2 regions of the Tritonibacter sp. AK171 genome follow, and region 1 is predicted to be linked to the other one. Evidence: riboswitches for the same ligand, from Rfam matches in the RefSeq annotation. Region 1 holds a riboswitch; the other holds the start of a gene.
What was found. A riboswitch is a leader RNA that binds a small molecule or an ion and turns the genes downstream of it on or off. The one in region 1 is predicted to bind cobalamin.

Region 1 (7,949 bases):
TGCAGCGTGTGATCGACCCAAGTGAATACGCTGTAGTACAAGCGGCCTCTTTTGCGCGGTTCTCGCGGGCCGAAACGGATCTGCTGGGCGTCTCCGCTCTTCTCTGCTGTGGTGCACTGGGATTGGCGTGGCGTATGCGGCACCGGTTGGATGTGCTGGCACTCGGACCGGTGGCATCAACCTCGCTGGGGGAACCACCACTTCGCGGGCAGCGCTGGGCGCTCTTGCTGATTTCAGTTCTGGTTGCGGTCTCGACCGCATTGGTGGGGCCAGTGGCCTTCTTTGGTCTCTTGGTTTCTGCGCTGACCTATCTGGTTCTGCCAACCTATCGCCATGCGATCCTGCTGCCGGGTAGCGCGCTGATTTCCGGCGTGATCCTTGTTGGCGGCCAATGGGCGCTCGAGCGTGTCTTTGCCTTTACCACCCCGCTCAGTGTCGTGGTCGAATTCCTTGGTGGGGTGGTGTTCCTGCTGTTGTTGATGAAAGGACTGAAACGATGATCGAGGTCCAGAACCTGTCCCATGATATCCATGGTGCTCCGATCCTCAGGGATATTTCTGTCTCTGTCCCCAAAGGCGGCGTTGTCGCGCTTGTTGGTCCCAATGGTGCGGGTAAATCCACGCTGCTGTCGCTCATGGCGCGGCTAATACCGCGGCAACAGGGGCGTATCACGGTGGATGAGCTTGTCGTGGGCGAAAGCGATGACAAGGATTTGGCACGGCGCCTCGCGATTCTGCCGCAAACGGTTCACGCCGCAAGCCGTTTGACAGTGCGCGATTTGGTGGGCTTTGGCCGGTATCCCTATCACAGGGGACGCCCAACGCCTGATGACCGCGCGATGGTTGAGGATGGCATGCGCCTCTTTGATCTGTTGCCGCTGGCAGAACGGTCGCTTGATACGTTGTCCGGTGGGCAACGACAGCGCGCGTTTGTGGCGATGACCTATGTGCAGGATACGGATTATTTGCTGCTGGATGAGCCGTTGAACAATCTCGATCTGGCGGCCTCGCGCGCGCTGATGGCCCGCCTCAGAGATCTGGCAGACAATAAGGACCGCACGGTTATCATCGTGCTGCATGACATCAATTTTGCCACCGCCTACGCCGACCGTGTTCTGGTGATGAAGGAGGGGCGCCTTTGTGCAGATGGTGCACCACAGGATGTGATTACCGAGACGCTGATCCAGAGCGTCTTTGAAACCGACGCGCCATTGCGCACGGTTGAGGGTCGGCCGGTCGTGATGGTCTGATCCGGCTCCTCCCTGTCGCTTGACACAGGCCGTCTCACTGACGCAAGAGAGTAGCGATGGTTCCCCGACGCCTAAGGCAAGTGGGATGAAAAGGGAATTCGGTGAGGAGGAGCCAAAGGGCGCCGAATCCGAAACTGCCCCCGCAACTGTAAGCGGCAAGTGCCCCGTCACACACCACTGATCCAAATGGGTCGGGAAGGGACGGACGCGCAACGACCCGCAAGTCAGGAGACCTGCCATCGCGATGTATAAACCAAGCGGGCGGTGGGCCTGCGGAGGACGCGATGCCAGATGTGATGTATCTGATGGACTGCAGTTGCCTACCTCCCGTTGGAGGGCTGGGATGCACGTTTATCTCTACCTGATTTCAGCGACTTACGTGAGCGCAAAGCGTTTCGCAGCACTGGCCCAAGGGCTTGAGGCCGCCGCTCCTGTTCCCGTCATGGCCATTCGACTGGAGGCAGAGGGGCAAGGTCTTTGGGCTGCGCTTGATGAACTCCTCGCGCGGGGGGCCAGCCGTATTGATCTGCGCCCGGTCGGAATGCCGTTTTCACAATCGCTGGAGAAATGGCTGCCCAGTGCAGCAGGTGCATGGCTTGCCCAGCAATCGGGCTCAACACCGGAGTTGTTTTTTGCCAGCAGCCCGGAACACGACGCGGCCACCGTGCGCGCTATTGCGCGGGCTGAGGTACCCCTGCGCCGGATTGGTGAAAAACCTGCGGGTGAGATGGGGAAGGGTTGGGATTTGCCGCCTGCGCATCGGCACCACCTGTTGGTTTGCACAGGTCCGCGTTGCCATGTGAAAGACGCGCCCAACCTTGCTGACACACTCAAGGTGGAAATTCGGCGCGCCGGGCTCAGTGACAGCTGCTTGGTGACCACCACCGGTTGCGTGTTTCCATGTAACGCCGGACCGGTGATCGTGCATTACCCGCGCGGCGATTGGTATCGCGTGGCCGATCTCTCAGACATCCAGAGCTTTGTCGCGACCGTCCTCGCAAAGGGTGGCCGACTTGAACATCTTATTTTTCATCAAACGGGAGTGTCCCATGAACCTGCGTAATTTGCTGCTGCCGCTCGGGTTGCTGGCCTCGGCGGCGCATGCCGATCCGGTCACCATTGAAAGCTGTGGCGTCTCACATACTTTTGAGAACCCACCGAGCCGCGCCATCACCCTCAATCAGCAGGCGACAGAAGTCATGCTGGCGTTGGGGTTGCAGGACGCGATGGTTGGCACCGCCTATATGGATGATGCCATCCCGGAACAATGGAAGGCCGCCTATGACACCGTGCCCGTGCTGGCTGAAAAATACCCAGCTGCTGAGGTGGTGTTGGCAAAGGAGCCTGATTTCCTCTTTGCCGGATTTGGTTCTGCTTTCTCTGAGGACAATCTCGGCGAGGCGACCAAATGGCATGACCTTGGCGTTGGCACCTATCTGGTGGATGCTTCATGTAAGGAAAAGCACCCCAAGGACGTGCCTTTGACTGTTGAGCCGATCTTCCACGACATTGAAACGGTTGGGAAACTCTTTGCAGTCGAAGATCGTGCAGAAGACCTAGTGGGCACGCTCAAAGCCCGTCTGGACGCAGTGACGGCCACGCCTGCGGGCGAAGGCCAATCCGCGTTTATCTACGACAGCGGTACCGATACGCCGTTTTCTATTGGTTGTTGCGGCGGGCCTGCGCTTCTGTCTCAGCTCACGGGTCTCAATAGCATCAGCAGCGATGTTCCGGGCACTTGGGTCGATCTGTCGTGGGAACGCGTTGTGGCCGCTGATCCGGATGTCATCCTGCTGATTGAGGCCGACTGGTCCACGGCTGCCGACAAGCGTGCCTACATGGAGGCGGACCCGGTGTTGAGAGAGTTGCGCGCTGTCAAAGAGGGCCGTTTTGTTACCGTGCCGTTTTCCGAAACGCTCTTGGGGATGCGATTTGCCGATGGTGTTGAAAACCTGAACGATCAGCTTGCAGGGCTGAAATAAGTGAGCCGAGGATCGCCGCTCTTGCTGCCACTTTCTGTTGCGGTGCTACTGCTCGCGACGGCGGCCGGTGTCCTTTGGGGCACGGCTGAGATCACTTGGAGCGAACGGCTGGCGATCCTTTTGCGCAGTGAAGACGCGCCGCGCGGTTTGTCGATGATTGTTTGGCAGTGGCGCATCCCTCGGGTGCTTGCGGTGGGCATGATCGGTGCGGGGCTGACCCTTGCGGGTTTGTTGATGCAAACCGCGCTGCGCAACCCGATGGCTGACCCTTATCTCATGGGGGTGTCATCTGGCGCGTCCGCTGCTGCGGTTGGAGCGATTATTTGGTTTCCCGCAAGCGTTACGCAGACGCTGGGCGTGCCGTTGATCGCGTTCCTTGGTGCGGCTGCGGCGTTTTTGCTCACCATATCGCTATCGACACGCCGTGGGCGATCCCTCGATCCTTTGGTGGTCATTCTTGCGGGCGTTGCGGTGTCTCTGATGTTTCAGGCGCTCACTGCGTTTTTCCTTTATGTCGGCGATCCGCATGCCACCCGCAACGCCATGGGGTGGTTGATGGGAACCGCCGCTGGCACCGATTGGCATGAACTGCCGCTGTTGCTGGTGATACTGGTGATCTCCCTGTTTCTCGCCTTGCGAACGGCATCCAAGCTGGATGCGACCCTATTGGGGGACGAGCGTGCGCAATCTCTTGGGGTGAACGTGGGGCGCATCCGGGTATTGGTGTTCTTTGTCACCATTGCACTGACGGGTATCGCAGTTGCGATTGCGGGGATTGTGGGGTTTGTTGGTCTGATCTTGCCGCATATGGCGCGGCTGCTGGTTGGCGCGCGCCACCGGGTGCTGATCCCGCAGGCTGTGATCCTCGGAGCGATCACCTTGATCCTCGTGGATTTGGCTTGTCGGGTGCTCCTCGCGCCTGAGGAATTACCGCTCGGGGTTCTGCTCGCATTGCTGGCTGCCCCGCCGTTCATATATATCCTGAGGGGGATGGCGCGTGTCCGATGAGCCAATACTCGAAATTTGTGATCTCTCGGTAGACGTGGGTGGGCAGCCTTATGTGCGGGATCTGTCGCTCCGGGTCAAACGCGGGCAATTCCACGGGCTTCTTGGTCCCAATGGCGCCGGTAAAACCACACTTCTGCGGGTTCTGTATCGTGCGCTGCGGCCTCAGGCGGGCGAGGTACGTCTGCATGGCCGTGCGCAGTCAGAGTATAGCCCCATCGAATGGTCTCGGCATGTGGGAGCATTGGTGCAGGGTGGGGGGCTGCTCGCAGGTCTGACACCTGCTGATATCGTAGAGATTGGCCTGACAATGCGGGACATTCCTTGCGAAAAGCGCAGAGAAGCAACGCAGGATGCGCTGCAATTGGTTGGGCTTCAGGACAAGGCGAACCAAGACGCCGAGAGCCTCTCTGGCGGCGAGTTGCAGCGTTGCTATTTCGCTCAGCTTCTGGCCTGCGATCCTGAGGTCTATGTTCTGGACGAGCCGACCAACCATCTGGATTTGCACTACCAGCTCAGACTGCTGGATGAGGTCAGGCGCCGTGGGCGTACCGCGATCGTGTCATTTCATGATCTCGGGCTGGCGGCGCGCTATTGCGATACGGTGCATTTGATGCAGGAGGGGCGATTGGTGGCCGAAGGCATGCCGGAAGATGTGCTCACCCGTGAGGTTCTCTATCACCACTATCGTGTTGACGGCGTACTAAAGGGTCACAGTCTTAAGTTAGAAGGGCCGGTTCTTGATGGAACCAGCCCTTTGCAAGCAGCAGAGTGACGAGACTTTAGGCGACCATATGCCCCTCGCCCGGAGTGTCGTAGGCCTGATCCAGATTGGCGGAGTGGCTTGAACCCGTCTCCTCGATTTTGAACCGATTTACCGATGCCACCAGCTTAGCCGCCTCATCGCGCAGCATTTGTGTTGATGCGGCGGTTTGTTCCAGCATGGCGGCGTTCTTTTGCGAGCTCTGATCTAGATGCGTGACCGCACTGTTCACCTCAGTGAGGCTGCTGGATTGCTCAACATTTGCGGCACTGATCTGGTCGACCATTTTGACGATACTGGCGACACTCTCTTTGATTGCGCTTAGTTCACCACCCGTGCGGCTAACAAGTTCAACACCCTGAGTGACCTCGTTTGAGCTGTTTCGGATCAGCTCATTGATCTCTTGGGTGGCTGCCGCAGAACGTTGTGCGAGGGCGCGTACTTCGGATGCCACGACTGCAAAACCTGCTCCAGCCTCGCCTGCACGGGCTGCTTCTACGCCAGCATTCAGCGCCAGTAGATTTGTCTGAAACGATACACCCTCGATCAGATCGGTGATCTTGCTGATCGCTTCTGAGGCTTCGCGAATCCGGTTGATGGACGCGGTTGTTTCCTCGGCCACTCTCAGAGTGGAGTTGACCCGGTTCTGGGCGTCGCGCACGAAATCATAGGCTTGGCGAGAGTTGGATGCGGTATCCTGAACAGAATCGTTCAGTACTTGGATGGCCCCAGTGGTTTCTTCAAGCGACGCAGCGGTGTCTTCACCGCGTTTGGATGCATCAAATGTCGCTGCAGCGATTTCATTCGCGGTGTTATTCAGCGTGATGCTGCTTTCGGCGAGTTGGCGGATGACGTCAGTTTGCGTTTGGCTGAGCGTATCAACAGCCATAGCGATGTCTGCAAACACTCCGCGATGGGTATCAGGCATCCGCACCGTGAGGTCGCCGCTTGCAAGTGCGTCAACGGTGAAACGGACGTCGGCGAGTCCGTTCTCCACGACTGTTCCGATGGCATTCACACCGTGACCCAACTCGGCAAACTCGCTGTCATCGTCCTCAACCGGGATGCGCAAGGAAAAATCCCCCTGTGCGCAGGCACTGATGACTTTGGTAATCTCAACCGCAAAGCGCTCGCGTTCGATTTGCCCTTTGCGGAAGTTGTCGATGGCTGTGCTTACAGCCTGCACTTCGCTGATAGAAGACTGTGGGATTGCTACGTCGAATTTTCCCTCAAACATCTTATTCAGTACGTTCTGAATTTTCAGCAACGGTTTTGCGATCTTCTGAGCCAACGCGAAACCAAGGGCGATAAATACGAGAAGTCCGATACCCGCCATCAATGTCGAGCGCTGCATCAACTCATCCTGCGCAATCCGAGCGTTGGATACGATGGTATCGCGGCGATCATGGATCAGGTTGAGCGTATCTGCGAGAATAGGTTCGGCAGTGGCGTAGCGCTCCGACATGACACCGGTTTGTTTGTCCAGCGCCATCGTTTCTTCGACAAAAGCTGCGAAGGTAACACGGTAGTGCTCCAGCAGCGCGTCTATCTCCGTCTGTTGTGCGGCACTATCATAATAGCTGTCTGGAAAAGCACGGAATTCTTCAACCCGTTTTTGCAGGCGATCCAGGTACTTTGTATTCTTGCGCATGATGAAGTCTTTCTCGTGCCGACGCATCATCAGCATCTTCACCTGCATTTCGGGGTAGGACGTCGCTTTCAGGCTCTCCTCGACGGAATGGACCGCACTGCGGAGTTCCCCCTGAAGGCCAACGGTTTCATCTAAACCAAGCGCTCTGGACGTTGCGACAACATCAGAAAAACTGCTGGCGTAGGATGCTACGGCATCTTGCAATAGATCAAGGTTGGAAGAGATGTCTTCCATGCCAGCCAAATCCACAGTCTGATTGCGGGCGGAGTCCATGGTGCTGTTGAGCTGAGTGACGACCTCTGCGTGCCGGTCGACATATTTGTCGTCGCGACGCAGGAGGAAATCTTTCTCTGCCCGACGCGCCTGAAGGAAGGCCAACTCGAGTTGAACCAACGTCGCGTCCAATTTCTCGACGCGCTCGACCTCAGCTTGAGACGTGTCCCGCGCATCATGTGTATAGAAAGACAGCCCGACGAGCGCGCACATGCTAATGGCGGCCAAACCGACAATGGACAGAATCGCGGTACGGATTGAATATTTCATGGGCGAGGCGCCTCTTTTGAACAGTTCCTGAGGCCCGAAGTTACACCAATTAAGTTAAGCCAATGTTCAGCGCATGTGCGCCATGCGAGTGGACTTTGGGTATGGCTCGCGCCTTCCGGGTATTTTGAGTTCTCGAAAGAACAGCGAGAGTGGAGACGCTCATCTAAAGATTGCTGATTTACACAATTGGGTAGAGGTTCTTAACTCTATGCTGGCAGGATCACTCGGTGGCAGGCCTCGAATGCTCTGGCATTCTTGATGGAGTTGCTGCTCGGTGGAACCGGCAAGGTTCAGAAGAACATCCTCCGCGAATCGTATAGTGACCTACCGCCAATGCGCGGGCAAAGATGGCAGCAAGTTGTGCCTTTCTGCGTCCTGCCATATTTGGGTCACATTGCTGCCCGCAATGCGCCGCAGGTTCTCCCCCGAAAAGCCAGTATGGCCCTGATTTTGCCTTGAAAAACATACGTTTAGACGTGTTACTCGGGTCAATTTTATCTGTTAAGACCTAGTTAAGAAAGCCCTCTGTATCCCGGTTTTGGGTGAACAGAAAAGGTGGTGGGAACATGACTGCACAGAGCAACGAAGCTCCTATTATTATCAAGAAGGTGAAGAAGGGTGGCGGTGACGGCCACCACGGTGGCGCTTGGAAAGTGGCCTATGCCGACTTCGTGACTGCGATGATGGCCTTCTTCTTGTTGATGTGGCTCCTGAACGCCACAACCGAGAAGCAGCGTAAGGGGCTTGCAGACTACT
Region 2 (7,949 bases), 690 kb from region 1:
CCTGCCCAAAAAACACCTCTTCGACATCCCAGAGGGCATGATCTACCTCGACGGAAACTCACTCGGCCCCCTGCCCAAGGGCGCAGCGGAGCGGGCTGTCAAAACCCTCACGCAGGAATGGGGCACCCAGCTCATTAAGGCGTGGAACACAGCTGACTGGATGGCCCTGCCGCAAAAAGTGGGCGACCGGATTGCAGGCTTTATCGGGGCTGCACCGGGCAGCGTGGCCACAGGCGATACGCTCTCGATCAAAGTCTATCAGGCTCTGGCGGCGGCGCTGAAAATGCGCCCGGAACGCCGGGTGATCCTGTCGGACACTGGCAACTTTCCGACCGACCTCTACATGGCGCAGGGGCTGATTTCGACCATCGGCAAGGATTATGAGCTGCGCACCGTCGCCCCCGAAGAGGTCGCCGATGCGATCACCGACGACGTGGCTGTGGTGATGCTGACGGAGGTGGACTATCGTTCCGGTCGCCGCCACGACATGGTGGATATCACGGCACGCGCGCATCAAAACGGTGCGGTGATGATCTGGGATCTGGCCCATAGCGCGGGCGCTTTGCCGGTAGATCTGACGGCCTGTAATGCAGAATTCGCGGTGGGCTGTACCTACAAGTATTTCAACGGCGGTCCCGGCGCGCCTGCCTTTATCTATGCCCGCCCCGACATCGTTCTGGAGGTGGAGCCTGCGCTCTCGGGCTGGCTTGGTCATGACGCACCCTTTGCGATGGAACCCGACTACCGTCCCGCCATGACAACCGAGCGCCTGCGCGTTGGCACGCCTCCCATTGTGCAACTGTCGATTCTCGACACCGCATTGGATGTCTGGGAGGGGGTCTCCATGGAGGAAATACGCGGCGCGTCTGTGGCGCTTTGCGAGACATTTATCGCAGAAGTCGAGGCCCGTTGCCCGGATCTGACCCTTGCCTCCCCGCGCGAAGCAGATGTGCGCGGCTCGCAAGTGTCCTTTGCTTTTGCGGACGGCTACGCGGTTGTGCAGGCGCTGATTGATCGTGGTGTGATCGGTGATTTCCGCGCGCCCAACATCATGCGTTTTGGTTTCACGCCGCTCTATCTGGATCAGGCGGATGTCGTGCGCGCCGCAGAGATCCTTGAGGACGTGATGAAGAGCGAGAGCTGGAAAGATCCCAAATACCAAGTGCGCTCGCGGGTGACTTAAATCCGGCGCGCGTCCGGCTGCGACCTCGACGAGGGGCGGCCGGGCACCTCAGCACAGAACGATTATGGCGGTCCCCGCGACCGCAAGCGCTGCACCGATGATGGCGGTCGGGTGTGGTCTTGTTCCGTCCTTGAGCCAGAGAATAGGCAGTACCAGCACGGGCGATAGTGATCCCAGCACCGCCGCAACGCCTGCGTCGAAATTGGCGAACGCATAAAGCAGCAGGGTTGATGACACGCCATACCCGATAAAGCCCGGCAAGATCGTGCGCCCTAGCAGGGCCGGCGTCATGTCTGGATGTGCCGCGTGCCTGCGTCTCGGCCAGAGTGCAACAATCGAGATCACGAACGCGGCCCCCAGCAGCCGGATTGCAGAGGCCGCAAGCGGTTCTGTCCCCGCAAGCATCGCCGGTTTCATTACCAGAAAGCCGAACCCCTGACAGGCTGTCGCTGCGAGACCCAGCAATACGACCGTCCAGAGGGTTCCGTCTTTTGCCTCTGTGGCGGCCCTCTCCTTGCCGCCGAACCCCACCGCAAGTCCCACACCGCAGAGTGTGACTCCCGCTCCGAGCAGATCTGCAGCGCTCGGGGTTTCACCGAGCCAGATAAGGGCCATCCCCGCAACAAGGGGCGCTTTGAGGGACAGCAACAGCTCGGTGCGTCTTGGTCCCCCTCTGCGCAGACATTCGATCATTGCCAGATTGCCTAGGACGATGCCGATACAGATGCTCATGCCAAAGGCGGGCCAATACGCCCATGCTACAGTGCTCCAATACCCCAGTCCGCTGCACAGAGCAGCGAGAATGGCGGAGCAGGCGATCAGCTGAATGCGGGTGAACTCAAACGCGCCCAATTGGCGGGCTGGACCATGCGCCAACACGACGCCGGTCGCCCAGCCAGCCGATGCGCCCAAGGCTGCGAGAATGGGAAGGAGGATCATGACAGGGCTCCAATTGGGCGCTACTATTCTAGTAGCAATAGCTCGCTACACAAATAGTAGCAATGATTCGAAGGAAGGGACGTGTCATGTCAGCAGGGGTACCCAAACCCGGCAGCCCCGTTCGGGGGTCAAAAACCGGCAAGCCGATCATGGCTCTTTTTGACCTGATGGGACGCAGCTGGGCGCTGGGGATTATTTGGCAATTGTCGTCCGGACCAATGACATTTCGTCAGCTTCAGGATCGCTGCGAACAGGTTTCGCCAACGGTGTTGAATAAGAGAATCAAAGAGTTGTCTCAGAGCGGTTTGGTCACGCGCGATGATGCAGGCTATGGCCTGACGGCTATGGGAAAGGACTTATATCAGCTGCTGCACCCATTTGGCGCATGGTCTGAGGCTTGGGCAAAGGCGTTGTCAGAGCAAGAGAGGTGACTGCGGGCCATAGAGATGTGAGTGCTGAGGGCATGCTGCAGGCAGGGTGGCACTCCCGCCCCCGCGCGGACCCTTGCTGACGCAAGTCTCCCCTTGGGGTTGGGCCGGGCAGCCTGTCCTTTGGACAGGCTGCAGCGCCGGACCGTCAGGTCCGGCGCGACGCCCAACGGGAGCGGGACGCATTTTTAATGCGGGCGCGACGGGCGGGAGCCCACCCGAGCCGATGTCATGCATCGCCGGTGATAAGGGCAGCCAGTGGTCAGCCTAACCGTTCCAGTAGGTAGATATCCATGATCCAGCCATGTTCCGCGCGGGCACGGGCGCGGGTGGCGAGGATCTCTTCCTGCACCTCAGACAACCGCCCCGCGATATTGATCTCATTGGCCATACCCGCATAGGCGGACCAGTGGATCATCACGTGTTCGGGGGCCGCAATGCTCTGAAAGGAACATTCGCCATCCAGCATAATCACCAGCGTGTCGCAGCCCATAGGCCAGCCCGTATCACGCAGGCGGCGGCCGGTGGTGATCTGCACCGGTGCGCCGATGTGATTGAGCGGTACGCCATGCGCCGCCGTCAGCGCTTGAATTGAGGTGATGCCGGGGATCACTCGCATCTGCATCTCCATCCGCGTCTTCAGGCGCTCGGCGATGCGCATGGTGCTGTCATAGAGCGAAGGATCGCCCCAGACCAGAAACCCTGCCTGTCCGCCCTCGGGCAGATGTGCCGCCAGCGTAGCCTGCCAGACCTGCGCGATAGCATCGTGCCAGTTGTCCACGCGCTGACGATAGTCTGCTGTGGCTGGATCACGCACGGGCAGGTCAAACTCAACAATCTTAGGCGGATGCGCTACCCCGGTCAGCACTTCCGCACAGATTGCTTGCCTCAGGCCTGCAAGATCGTCTTTGCCAGCGCCCTTATGGGGGATCAAGATCAGATCCTGCGCGCGGATCGCCTCGACCGCCTCCAGCGTCAGATGCTTGGGGTTGCCGGTGCCGATACCGATCAGGCAAAGCTGGAGCATGGGCGCTCTCCGTTCGTTCTAGTGGTCTGACCGCAATGGGGGCCTCTGGGAGAGAGGTCAAGAGGGCAGGGTTACTGACTGCCGACCCAGAGTGTCGCCTCGACCGGGACGCCATCGACCGCGATCATGCCGTGGCTGTTGGAGTTGAGCGAGACTTTGACCTCTGCGCCGCCTTTGGGAAGAGCAGGGATATGCATCCATGCGCCATAGAGCCGCGCGATTTTCTCATCGTTTACATAGACATGGGCGTGGCCCTCGCCGGGTTGATCCGCGCCTGAGGCATGTTCTGGGGCAAAACGGAAATTTTGCGTTTCCACCTGCAGGTTCCAACCTGACATTGCATCGGGCGTGACGCTGATTTCGACCCTTGGGGCGTCGTCACCCGCGGGGGTGTTCACCATGGCAGAATGATCGTGCGCCATCATCCCGGTGGTGCCGCCATGATGCGCGGGATTACTATGGTCGTGACCTTCAAAGGCCACACCATTTCCGGCAGCGGTGACAAAGCCGATACCACCCCCAAAAACAAGGCCAATGGCAAAAAGCGCAAGCGAACGGGACATGTGATCTCAATATGTTAGAGGAGCTCTCGTGAGAACGGCGAAGGGGCCGCCCTGTGTTAAAACCCCCGCCGCGACACCTGTTGCAGCGGCGGGGGCAAAAGGCGTCAGCTTATGCGGTGGTCTCTGCGTGTGCGGTCTCTGACTGCCAGAAATAGGCGCAGAACGCTCCAAGCAAGACCCATGCCGCCATGCCAATCCCAAAGGCACGCGCCGCAAAAAGCGCCCCAATTTCAGTGGGTACCGGACCGGTAAAGCTATCAGGCTCTGGCGCGCCAATCACATGCGGGGCCATCAGCAACAATGCGGCGATCACATAGGCCACCAGATTGCCGCCAAAGGCGATCAGCCACATGGCAACCCCTGCACTGGCGACTGTGGCAACCCACCAGACCTGCCGCGCGCCCACATCTGCGGCAGCGACGCCGGGTACTTCTGGCGCCAGTGTCAGACCGGGAGCGAAGTGAAACGCGACAAAGCCCGCAAGCCCCCAGATGATTCCATGCCGGGCGGTGATCTCATGGCCCTGCCGCTCAGCCTGAGACATCAAGGCCACCATCACCAGCGCATAGCCAGTGTAGGTCAGCATGGTGAACAGAATGCTGAGCAGATTGCGCATCGGCTCATCAAACAGGCCGGGCAAATCGGGGTGGGCGGAAACGGCCTCACCGCCAAAATGCACCAGCTCGCCGGATTCATATAGCTCAGCATGCAACAGCACAGGTTGCACGAAGAAAAGCTGCAGAAGGGCGGCAATCAGCCCCGCTGCAGCACCAGCGAACAGCGCGCTGGTCAGAATGCGTCCAAACATCTGCTTAGTGGCAGGGGAAGCCGGTGGCGTGGCGCACGTCATGCGCCGCATCATGCAGGGTCGAGGCCTGGACATGGCCCGTCACGGTGATGATCCCCAGCCCCAGAACCACGGCAAAGAGCACCGGGATGATGCTGCCGGCAGAGGCGGTCGATTTGATCGTCTTGGTCGTCATTAGTCGTCCTCCGTACCGTCACACCCGACGGCACATTAACTGTCCTCGTTTGATACGGCCGGTCTCCTGACTTGCGGGTCGCGGCGATCATTCTCCTTCCCGGCGCAGGGCCAGTGGATGCTGAATGTCGCTCTCCGCTCACAGTCGCGGGGGCGGTTGAGGCTCGGGCGCCGCGATTGGGTCCGCCGTTCCTCATTCCCGTTTCAGTCCCGGCGCTGTGCGCTCTGGGACACCGTATAGCGGTGATATTGCGGTGTCGGGGTCTGATCGGTCAAGCATGAAACCGCCTTTGCGGCGCGCGTTCCCGTCATCTAGCCCTGCGATTGATCTGGTGGTGTTGCGGTCTGGCCCAAGGTCGCAGGGATGCGTGCGATCGCCTTAAAGCGCAGATCGCCCAGTGGGCGCGCATCGCTCAGCGTGCCGTCGGCGCTGGCGTCATAGAGCCGCAAAAAGGTGATGATATCTGGCAGGTCCGCCGTGGTGATCTCGCCAAAGAGATAAGCAGTCTTGCCGCTCTGGCGCACGGCGAGGGTCTGCGGACGGGTACAGCCTGACATGCAATCGACCCCCTGCACCTCTGCCTTAAGCCCCGCCGCGCGCAGCGCCGCCGCCAGTTGGTCGGTCAGCGTAGGGTCTGCGTCGCGGCAGGTACGGCAGAGCGAGATCATGGGCTGTGTCATGCCGGGGCGGGGGCGTCTTCTTCTGCCAGTGGCCCATATAGGATCAGTACCGGCGCAGGCGATGTGATCGCCTCCAACAGCTCGGGCAGGGTGGCCACCGTCACCCGGTGCAGCTCTTGCGCGGGCGTCGAGACCCCAAGCGCCACCAGTGCAGGTGTGTCTTGCGGCAGGCCCGCCTCCAGCAGCAGGGACAGCAGCGCCGCAAAGGTGCGCTTGCCCATATAGACCACGGTGGTTGCCTCAGGGTCGGCAAGGGCCGCAAGGTTCATGTGATCCGGCAGGCCGCCGGTCACGTCATGGCCGGTGATGAACTGCAACCGGCGCGCGGTCAGCCGCCGGGTCAGCGGAATTCCCGCAGCGGCGGCGGCGGCAGAGGCGGCGGTAACCCCGGGGATGATCTCATATTTGATGCCAGCGGTGCGCAGTGCGATCATCTCTTCCTCAAGGCGGCCAAAGACGCCGGAATCCCCGGATTTCAACCGCACCACATGGGCACCGGATTGGGCATAATCCACCAGAAGCTGGCTCACGTGGTCCTGTTTGGGCGAGGGGCGGCCCGCGCGTTTGCCCACGCCCACCAGATCCGCATCCTCGCGCGCATGCGACAGGATCGGACCCGAGGACAGGTCGTCAAACAGCACCGCATCCGCCGCTTCCAGACGTTTGACGGCCTTTACCGTCAGCAGGTCCGGATCACCCGGCCCGGAGGAGACAAAGCTGACAAACCCGCTCATGCGTGCTCTCCGGTGATCAGGTGGAAAAAGGTGCCGGTGACATGACCCTTGATGGATCCGGTTTCGGGGACCGGATTGCCGTCAGCGTCCATGACGCGCGCCAGCGGTGCGTCGGGTTCATCCAGAATGGTCGAGTAATGGAACTCATGCCCGCGCAAATAGGCACCATTGTCAAAGCCCGGCATCGGGGCCTGCAATTCCGCACGGCGATAGCCGAGGTGGAATTTGCGCTTCTCATACGATGTGACAAGCCCGAGGAGCCCCGCCATCTGGTGCCGGGTGCCTTCCTTGTCGATCAGGGCCTCCCCCAGCGCCATATAGCCGCCGCACTCGCCATGCACGGGTTTGGTCTCAGCATGTTTTGCCATGCCTTTGCGCCAGTTTTCGGCAGCGGCAAGTGTGGCACCATGCAGCTCCGGATAGCCGCCGGGCAGCCATACCAGATCGGCGTCGGTGGCGGGGGCCTCATCCTTCAGGGGCGAGAACGGCAGGATCTCGGCCCCGGCGGCACGCCAGCCTTCCAACAGATGCGGGTAGGTAAAGGAAAACGCAGCATCGCGCGCCAATGCGATGCGCTGCGCAGGCGGGTGTGGCAGGGCGCGCGGCGTGGGTGCGGCAGCGGTGCTGGCCGCCGCTTGGATTGCGTCGAGATCGACGTTTTCGCGCAAAAAGGCGGCATAGCCCGCAATCGCGGCCTCAAGGTCCGGGTGCTCCACCGCCTGAATGAGGCCAAGATGGCGTTCGGGCAGGGTCAGATCACCGCGCCGGGGCAGGGAGCCAAGCACCTTGACGCCCGCGCGCTCCATCCCGAGCCGGGTGAGCCGCTCGTGCCGAGGGCTGGCCACCCGGTTCAGGATCACGCCCGCAAAGGGCAAATCGGGGTTGTACATCTTGAACCCCAGCGCGGTGGCGGCGGCGGATTGTGCTTGTCCGCCCACGTCGATCACCAGCACCACCGGCCAGCCCATCCTGAGCGCGGTCTCTGCCGAGGAGCCAAAGCCAGACTGGCCGCGCGTGGCGACCCCGTCAAAGAGGCCCATCGACCCTTCACCGACGCAGATATCAGCGCCTTGGGCCTGGGTGGCGACAGCATCAAGCAGCGCACTGTCCATCGCCCATGTATCAAGGTTGAAGGACGCTCGTCCGGCGGCCGCAAAGTGAAACGCGGGGTCGATATAATCCGGTCCGCTCTTGAAGGGCTGCACGGTCAGACCATCGTCCTTGAGCGCGCGCAGCAGGCCCAGCATGACGGTGGTCTTGCCTGTGCCGGAGGAGGGCGCGGAGATCATCAGGCCTTTGGGGAAATGGGTCATATGTGCCAATCCTCATTCGCTCGTGTCGCTTGCGCCCCCACCCAGACTCGGGCGCTGATCTTGGCGTGATGCATCGCGTGATCAGTCATCGCCTTCGCT

Region 2: linked by a shared signal. The riboswitch ahead of QNI81_RS02790 (CbtB domain-containing protein) and the one ahead of QNI81_RS14270 ((2Fe-2S) ferredoxin domain-containing protein) in region 1 are both predicted to bind cobalamin.

The regions. Positions count from the first base shown of each region.
Region 1 is NZ_CP126134.1:3,024,869-3,032,817, forward strand. Features, by position in the region: gene QNI81_RS14260 (iron chelate uptake ABC transporter family permease subunit) at 1-500, shown strand, start outside; gene QNI81_RS14265 (iron ABC transporter ATP-binding protein) at 497-1,249, shown strand; cobalamin riboswitch at 1,290-1,504, shown strand; gene QNI81_RS14270 ((2Fe-2S) ferredoxin domain-containing protein) at 1,593-2,312, shown strand; gene QNI81_RS14275 (ABC transporter substrate-binding protein) at 2,299-3,231, shown strand; gene QNI81_RS14280 (FecCD family ABC transporter permease) at 3,232-4,239, shown strand; gene QNI81_RS14285 (ABC transporter ATP-binding protein) at 4,229-5,011, shown strand; gene QNI81_RS14290 (methyl-accepting chemotaxis protein) at 5,019-7,193, opposite strand; gene QNI81_RS14295 (flagellar motor protein MotB) at 7,760-7,949, shown strand, end outside.
Region 2 is NZ_CP126134.1:588,502-596,450, forward strand. Features, by position in the region: gene kynU (kynureninase) at 1-1,183, shown strand, start outside; gene QNI81_RS02765 (DMT family transporter) at 1,232-2,122, opposite strand; gene QNI81_RS02770 (winged helix-turn-helix transcriptional regulator) at 2,209-2,553, shown strand; gene cobF (precorrin-6A synthase (deacetylating)) at 2,813-3,577, opposite strand; gene QNI81_RS02780 (hypothetical protein) at 3,649-4,140, opposite strand; gene QNI81_RS02785 (CbtA family protein) at 4,250-4,948, opposite strand; gene QNI81_RS02790 (CbtB domain-containing protein) at 4,953-5,123, opposite strand; cobalamin riboswitch at 5,163-5,373, opposite strand; gene QNI81_RS02795 (DUF1636 family protein) at 5,435-5,803, opposite strand; gene cobA (uroporphyrinogen-III C-methyltransferase) at 5,800-6,537, opposite strand; gene QNI81_RS02805 (cobyrinic acid a,c-diamide synthase CobB) at 6,534-7,850, opposite strand; gene cobM (precorrin-4 C(11)-methyltransferase) at 7,932-7,949, opposite strand, start outside.